DNA from 2 places in the Priestia sp. P1_B12_1 genome. Region 2 is predicted to be linked to the other one. Evidence: riboswitches for the same ligand, from Rfam matches in the RefSeq annotation. Region 2 holds a riboswitch; the other holds the start of a gene.
What was found. A riboswitch is a leader RNA that binds a small molecule or an ion and turns the genes downstream of it on or off. The one in region 2 is predicted to bind S-adenosylmethionine.
Positions count from the first base shown of each region.

Region 1: another riboswitch for S-adenosylmethionine. It lies ahead of AC1D0Y_RS19010 (phosphoadenylyl-sulfate reductase); the one in region 2 lies ahead of AC1D0Y_RS27840 (5-methyltetrahydropteroyltriglutamate--homocysteine S-methyltransferase).

Region 1 covers NZ_JBFTZR010000005.1:363,395-367,820, reverse strand. Annotated here, with positions in the region: gene AC1D0Y_RS19015 (inorganic phosphate transporter) at 1-1,060, opposite strand, end outside; gene AC1D0Y_RS19010 (phosphoadenylyl-sulfate reductase) at 1,080-1,793, opposite strand; SAM riboswitch class I at 2,048-2,150, opposite strand; gene cdaS (sporulation-specific diadenylate cyclase CdaS) at 2,463-3,089, shown strand; gene AC1D0Y_RS19000 (VOC family protein) at 3,187-3,570, shown strand; gene AC1D0Y_RS18995 (potassium channel family protein) at 3,638-4,426, shown strand.
Region 2 covers NZ_JBFTZR010000025.1:10,572-14,997, forward strand. Annotated here, with positions in the region: gene AC1D0Y_RS27830 (FtsK/SpoIIIE domain-containing protein) at 1-850, opposite strand, end outside; gene AC1D0Y_RS27835 (hypothetical protein) at 863-1,162, opposite strand; SAM riboswitch class I at 1,538-1,638, shown strand; gene AC1D0Y_RS27840 (5-methyltetrahydropteroyltriglutamate--homocysteine S-methyltransferase) at 1,720-2,847, shown strand; gene AC1D0Y_RS27845 (catalase) at 2,984-4,426, opposite strand, start outside.

The DNA of each region.
Region 1 (4,426 bases), on a different contig from region 2:
TTTCCGACTGCAAGTTTGCTCTTTTTCTTCTAGTCGCTCTAGCTAAGCTTAGAACACCTGCTGTGGCAATGCAGCCGCTAGCTAGCACCACAAATGAATATAAGTCGCTTTCAAGTACTAATTTCACAAGAACATATGAGATTACGAGTGAAAATACGGGGGATACCACCCAAACCTTTAACATTTGAATGACCACTTCACGCTGTTCTTTCGTGAATCCCGTTTTCGCTGCTCCTATTCCAATAATAGAAGACGTAGTGACCTGTGTAAGCGGTACTGGCAAACCAAAAAGTGAAGCTGCTGTAACAAGAGAAGCACCAGTACCCGAGATAATGCACCCTTCTCCTACAGAATAGCGAGTAATTTTTTTTCCGTTTGTTTCAATAACTCGGCCGCCTAGTAAAAGAGCTCCGAGCGCCACAGCCAGTCCTCCTGCTATGACACCCGTTGTGGCATCCATTAATCCAGCTCCTACTAGAGGACCGACAGCATTTGCCACGTTATTCATTCCAGCTGAGAAGGCTTCAAAGAATCCCGTGGCTATAACTAAAATCGTTAAAACTCTTTTCCACTTTCCCTCTGCTTCTTTTTTATGCGCTCTGCGTTTTATCACTTTTCCAATCAAAAAAGCAATGACAAATGAAACCAGCGGAACAATAATCCAAAAAGACATGACAACTAAAAGTTTTTCCACATACAGAGATTGATAAGCTACTCCTACTCCAACAACTGAACCAACCGTTACTTCACTTGTTGATAGAGGGATACCAATTAAATTCGCGAAAAAGAGTGACAGCGTTGCAGCAGCCAGAATGATAATAACTAATTCTACTGACAGCAATTTTTCAGGTATGATACCTGAACTGATGGTTTTTACCACCTCGCCGCCTCCGATAATGGCTCCGAGCACAATACCTACAGCACAGATGAACAAGGCTACTCTTCGCTTTTTAATCGCACCGGAGCCGTATGAAACGCCCATAGCTGCTGCTGCACCGCTTGCCCCGATATTCATTGCAAAAAAAAGCGCAATGATAAAGGCAACATATAAAAGCATCATTTATTCAGCTCTTTCGTATTTAAGATTCGTGTAATCCGCATTCAACTTTTTGTGTACCTGCCCATCTTCCTGAACGTAAATCGTCTACATTGTAGGCAGGTGCGGTACAAGGCTCACAGCCGATGCTTGGGTAGCCTTGATCATGAAGTTTGTTATATGGTAAATCATGCTTATACACATAGCGCCAAACTTCTTTCCAAGACCAATGAATTAACGGGCAGACTTTAACTTTCTTGAATTTCTCATCTTTATTAAAATAATTCGTGTTGGCACGAGATTCAGACTGCTCGCGTCTCAAACCAGAAATCCACGCATCATAAGGAGCAAGAGATTCCCTTAATGGGATGATTTTTCGAATTTGACAGCATAGGTTAGGCTGACTCTTCCAAAGCTCATCTCCATGTTTCTCAGCTTGTTCTGCAAGCGTTAAATCCGGTTTTTTTATATGAATACGCAAATCAGGAAAGCGTTCTTTAATTGCATCAATCACTTCATATGTTTCTTTAAAATGAACGCCCGTATCTAAAAAGACAATTTCAGCATCTTTTTTCACTTTTGAAATTAAATCAATTAACACAATCCCTTCAATACCAAAGCTTGATGCGTAAATAATTGAATCTCCGTAGGTATCATACGCCCACTGCAATGCTGAAAGGGCTCCTTTTGTTTCATCTTCACTGTCGAACTCTGGAAATGTATCACTCCAGTTTTCGTACGTATATAAGTCTGCCATTTTCTTCACTCCAATTCTTAGTTATCCGCGTTATCCAATAAAAAAAGACGGTTTTACCCACTAGAATTGGATAAAACCGCCTCTAGTGTGTCTAGTCAGCGAAACTATTTAATTCTTACTTTTCTTCGACGTGCTCAAAGATTTGTTTTAAGTCGGGGGTTACAGTGATTGATGTCCCTCCTTAAATTATCGCTTGCGCTATATCAAAATAAAAAGTCTTCCATATTGAAAGACTGGGTAGGCAATAAATTTTTACCTTATCTTTCAAAATGATACACACTTTGCTGGAATTAGCACCTTGCTAAGCAGGTTGCCGGGGTTCAGCGGGCCAGATCCCTCCACCACTCTTGATAAGCATTTTTTAAAAATTTTAGCATATTTAGAATATTTGTCAACATTAAAAATCATATATCCGATAAGAAAACTATACTTTAAATTCACAGAAATATCTATACTTTTATTTAAAACAACATATGTAAATTTAAACCAAACGTGAACATATCAGTTTATAAAACGCTTTCTTTTTCCTCAACTTTTTATATTCTCTTCCTAAATAAAACACAACACCTCTCTATAAAATTAATAAGGGATTTATAAGCTTTACGGATAATTCACCCACATTAGCACACATTACAGATAACACTGACTGACAGATAGGAGCTATATAAGATGGAGAGACATTCCTTTCAATTAGACGATACAATTAAAAATAATGTGCGAACATATTTACAGCAAATTTCAACTGAAGCCTCTAATTTAATTAAACATTTAGATACGAGTGATCATTGTATCCTATGTGATTTTGAGGAGATGAGAAGGTTATTTCAAGATGTTCAAGCTACGGCCGCCTCTTATTACTTGCGTCATTATCTATCGCCTTATACATTTGAATATGCTGCTCTGTCCTTAGCTATTCATAACCTTTCTGAGAAACGTCACGGCGCTTTAATTGTCATTGAACGGGAACAAAATGTAGACCCTCTTATTCAAAAGGGAATGCCTATTCAAGCTCCTGTCAGCGCTACGCTAGTTGAGACACTGTTCTACCCAGGGACACCCTTACATGACGGAGCCGTCCTAATTAGAAATAATCAGCTTATCTCAGCTGCTAATGTTTTACCTCTCTCGTCTATTATTTCAACGACCAAAAAATTGGGAACACGTCACCGTGCAGCCATTGGAATGTCGGAAAAATCGGATGCATTAATTTTAGTTGTATCTGAAGAAACAGGCAAAATTTCGTTTGCTCTTGATGGAAGCCTCTACCCTATTCACTCCAGCAAAAATATGATTTAAGAGCCCTTTCCTGATAAGCAGCCCCATCTTGACTTCTATATCCTTTCTCTTTAATATATTTCATAGTTTTTACATACTATAGATACGGGTGATGCATATGGCAATTTTAAAATTTGAACATGTAGGCGTTCAAGTAAAGGATATAGAAGAATCTATTGAGTTCTATACGCAAAAAGTGGGATTAGAGCTTATCGAAACACTGCCACATACCGATCCGTCTTTGAAGCTAGCTTTTCTAGGTTTAGAAGGCAATGTAATCGTAGAGTTAATTCAAGGGTATAACTCAAGCTTACCTAACGAAGGTAAAGTTCATCATTTTGCGCTGGCGGTAGACGGAATTGAAGAGGAGTTTGAGCGTTTAAAATCAGCAGGTGTTTCATTTGTGGAAGAAAACATTGTAACTTTGCCAAATGGAGCAAGATACTTATTTTTCTACGGTCCAGACAAAGAATGGATTGAATATTACGAAGTAAAAAGATAAAGATATCTTATACCTTCAGTGAAAAATGGTCATACTGTGGCTATGACTAATCACTGGAGGTTTTTTTATGATGGAATGGCTATTATTTCGACTTTTCCGTCGTTCTATTTTAGTGCGGCTTCTTTTTATTATCGGCTGCCTTGTTCTACTTTTTGGCATGCTTATACATTTCCTAGAGCCGCAAACGTTTGGAAATGTATTTGAAGGAATTTGGTGGGTTATTATTACAATTTCTACTATAGGGTACGGTGATTTTGCTCCGACCACTACGATTGGAAGGTTAGCTGCAATTATTTTAGTCCTGATCGGAACGGGATTTATTACCACTTATTTTGTTACGCTTTCTAAAATTGCTGTTTCCGCTGAGAGCGCTTATTTGGAAGGAAATTTAAAATTTTATGGAAAAGATCACTTCATCGTTGTTGGGTGGAATGAGCGCGCCAAACTCGTGTTAGAGTCTTATCGCGACGCATTTCATAAAGAAGACATTGTTCTTATCGACGACTCTCTGACTAAAAATCCCATGATTTGTGATCGCGTTCATTTTATTAAAGGAAGTCCTTCTCATTATGAAGTATTAGAACTTGCCAACGCTCGGTACGCAAAAAAAGTGCTGATTACTGCCGATCAGCATAAGACAGAAGAATATGCAGACATGAATACTATTGTTACGTTAGTCGCTCTGCAAGGATTGAACCCTTCTATTTACAGCATCGTTGAACTGTTAACAAAAAAGCATATTCAAAATGCACAAAATTTGGGGGTGAATGAAATGATTAAAACAAATGAGTTGATTAGTCAAGTCATGTACGAACATATTTTTGTGAAAAAATTAGAGAGTTTAAAAAAAGAATAG
Region 2 (4,426 bases):
CTGAATTTAATAAATCTGCATCGGGGCGCTGCATGGCAATAATCGTATGAACACCTAATGCACGACCTTGGCTGGCAAACTGTTGGATCATTTCTACAAGATCTGTTTCTTTCTTCACGATGGACATTTCGTCAATTACCACAACGATCCGAGGAAGCTTAAATGAAAGCCTGCTTATATGTGTTACGCCATGCTCTAACAATAAATCGCCTCTTCGATACATTTCAGCTCGTAATAATGCAAAAGGTTTTCGCATGTCTTTTGCTTCAAAGCAAAGCGCATCCACATGGTCAATCTCATGAAATAAGCCCAAATCGGCTCGTTTAAGGTCCACTAAGACTAAGCGCAAGTCTTCAGGAGAGGAATATTTCACCCACGTGGTGAGGATGACACGCATGAGACTACTTTTTCCAGCTCCAATTTCGCCAGAAATCAGTAAGGTTTCCAAATCCGCAAAATCCCATGAAACAGGGTTTCCATAGATATCTTGACCAATGCATATTGGGAGCTCCATTTTCTCAATATGAGGATGAATGACCTCATAACAATAATTAAGCATTTTAGGTAGGTTTTTGTGATGAACGGTAATACTAAAGTTTTTTAAGCTGCCATTCACTTCAATATTGTTGCCTAATACCTGTCGTAGGGCCCATCTTTTTTTCGTTAAGAGGTCAGGATCAATACCATTCAGTAAGGAAAAAGCATATCGAGTGTAGGTGTGCTGATGATCGATCCGATGGATCTTCGGAAATTGGTAGGAGGTACGATCTCCACGCTTTATGATTCGATAAATCTCTGCTGTACGAAACGCTTTAATAAGCTTTCCACGTAATTTTAGTTTCTCAAACATTTGAAACCCTCCTCAAAACATAAATGTCGCAAAGAAGTAAAATAAGGCCCCATAAAAGGTGACAGGTAAGATAAACCGCATCACCTTTGCGAACTGATCAACAAGATCGATGACACCCCATCGCTCTAGTATTCGTTCGGTGATCGCAATTCCTAAGACAATGCCTCCTATGGTCAAAATAGTGGGGTCAAGCATGGCTAGTGGACTAAAAGGAACAAAGGAATAAGCCTTGAGGGGACGAGGTCTCGTAAGAGGTGGTTTGTGAGGTGGAGAAAAGATTTTTGGAAAGGTAAATCCTTTTGTTTTTCTCATGTTGATACCTTCTTTCACTCTTTTAATTTTTTTGCTTTTGACGTACCTGTTTTTTCAGCTCAAGGCATCCGGTCGCCCCCTTCGCCTCTTCGGCTCAGCTCCCTTACAGATTCCACAAATGGCTTCAACAGGGTTATAAAGCTTGTATTAATGGGGTAGCGATACTGAACTAGCTACTGATTAGATAACGGAGTTACAATACTTTAGATACTATGTAGCTACTGCGGTAAGCTTGCCTGTCCAATCGAAAAATAACAAAGAACCCTTGCTGCAGTAGGTAATGAGGTAAGAGGTGTATTATTTCTGATTTTTCGAATTTTTGTTGACAATTTAAGAAAACAAGTGTAACCTTTTTTTAGTTAAATAAATTGAATATTCTTATCTCGAGAGGTGGAGGGACTGGCCCTAGGAAGCCTCGGCAACAGACTGTTAAAGTACTGTGCCAATTCCAGTAGCAATTTGCTTGAAGATAAGAAGAGAATCCATAACGATTATTAACCTCTTCTTATTTGTAAGAAGAGGTTTTTTATTTTGAAAAGAAAGAAGGAAACAAAACCATGACTAAGACATTAGTGAAGGCTCCATTTAAAGCTGATCACGTAGGTAGTTTTTTACGACCAACTCCCCTCAAAGAAGCAAGAAAAGCGTATGCGAATGGTACAATTAATAAAGCTGATTTAAAATCTGTAGAGGACAAAGAAATTGAAAAGCTTGTTCAGAAGCAAATTGAATTGGGTCTTAAATCGATCACGGACGGTGAATTTAGACGTTCTTGGTGGCATTTGGACTTCTTATCAGGCTTAGAAGGTGTGGAGCAGTTTGAAACAGAATATATCAGCCAATTCAAAGGTGCAAAAACCAAAAATAACGCAATTAAGGTAGTAGGTAAAGTGGACTTCGATCATCATTATATGGTGGAACACTTCACGTTTTTAAAAGAAGCTGTTGAACGACATGGTGATGGAAGCCAAGTCGCTAAATTCTCAATTCCAAGCCCAAACATGTTATTTACTCGAATTCAAGAAGATACATATTACAAGGGAAACAGAGATCAATTTTATCATGATACTGTGGCTGCTTATCAAAAAGCTATTCAAGCCTTTTACGACGCAGGCTGCCGTTATCTACAACTAGATGATACGTCCTGGATTGATTTCGTTTCTGAAGAACGCATCAATGAGGTTGTTGAGAAGCTTGGTATGGATGTAAAAGACATTATCGATAATCGAGTAAGTTGCTTAAATGATGCTATTTCTAAAAAGCCTGAAGATATGCTCATTACGATGCATATTTGTCGTGGAAACTTTAGATCTACGTATATCACAAGTGGTGGCTACGATACTATATCTGATGCTATCTTTGCTAACTTACATGTAGATGGACTTTTCCTTGAATATGATGATAACCGTTCAGGAGATTTTGAACCATTAAAAAGTTTTACACGTAACAATCAAACCGTTGTATTAGGATTGGTAACATCTAAATTCCCTACATTAGAAGATGCTAAGGTCATTAAGCGAAGAATCCAAGAAGCAAGTGAATATATTCCTCTAGAAAACTTGTCATTGAGTCCTCAATGTGGCTTTGCGAGTACAGAAGAAGGAAACGAATTAACAGAAGAAGAGCAATGGAATAAAATTAATCACGTAATTCAAATTGCTCAAGATGTCTGGACAAATAACTAAAGAATGATTTAAAAGATATCTCTCCTGTCAATTAGGAGAGGTATCTTTTAAATCATGAGGTTTTAGGCAAGGTATTCCCTTAAGATTATACTATACCCATACGTCGGTTCCCTATTTTTAAAATGGAGCAATTCACTTAATAAGGATCGACTTCGTGACTTTTCTTTACAGCATCTTCTGTTGCTTCATTTGCAGCTAATGTACCTTGTCCATATTTTGATTTACCTGCTTTACGACCAGGTACCTCACTTGTATTTTTCATATCCTGCATTTCGTGTAGTTTCTTTTCAATACCTTCCTTCACACGTCGACCATATTCTTCATCAGCTTGTGTAAAATGAGAAATCATCGTTTCTTGGATTCGTTTATCACAAATAGCAAGTGCATCCGATAGATTTTTAATCAATTCATCGCGCTCCCAATCTTCAAAACTACGGTATGTGTGACCTGCCTGCCCATAATCGTTAGGACGGTCAATTGGTGCACTCATTGCGGCTGCATTATACGTTGGTTGATGTGGAACACGGTCTTTCTTATTTTCTTCCTGAAAGCCACCAAGCATTGAAGGCTCATAGTTAATATGTGGATTATCCCCAGATTCCTTTGGGTCACGAATATCCATTTGACCGCGCTGCTGATTCGTATGAATAGGCACTTTCGGTGCATTCACAGGTAATTTTAGATAGTTGGCACCTACACGGTAGCGCTGTGTATCTGAATAAGAAAAGGTACGTCCTTGTAGCATTTTATCGTCTGAGAAGTCCATTCCATCCACAAGAACTCCTGTACCGAAGGCGGCTTGCTCGATTTCTGCATGGAAATCCTTTGGATTACGATCTAGAACCATACGGCCCACTGCCAACCATGGAAACTTATCTTCCGGCCAAAGTTTCGTATCATCTAAGGGATCAAAATCAAGCTCTGGATGATAACCATCCTCCATAATTTGTACGAAGAGCTCCCATTCTGGATAATCTCCACCCTCAATTGCTTCGTATAAATCCTGCGTTGCATGTCCCACGTTTTTGGCTTGTATCGTATTTGCCTCTTCTTGTGTTAAGTTCCGAATTCCCTGCTTAGGTTCCCAATGATACTTTACTAGTACAGCCTCTCCCTTATCATTCACCCATTTGTAGGTATTTACACCAGACCCCTGCATGTGACGATACGTCGCTGGAATCCCCCATGGAGAGAATAAAAATGTAATCATGTGGGTAGCCTCAGGTGTACGGGAAACAAAGTCAAACATTCTCTGAGGGTTTGGTACGTTCGAAGCTGGGTCTGCTTTAAACGCATGAATCATATCAGGAAACTTCATTGCATCACGGATAAAGAAAATCTTTAGGTTATTCCCAACTAAATCCCAATTCCCCTCTTCCGTGTACATTTTCACAGCAAATCCGCGTGGATCTCGAGCTGTTTCTGGAGAATCTTTTGCTCCGGCAACTGTGGAGAAACGAACCATCAATGGTGTTTTCTTGCCCGCACCTGAAAATACCTTTGCCCGAGTATATTTCTCTACTGGTTCGTCCCCCACTTTTCCATATGTTTCAAAGTAGCCAAAGGCTCCAGATCCTCG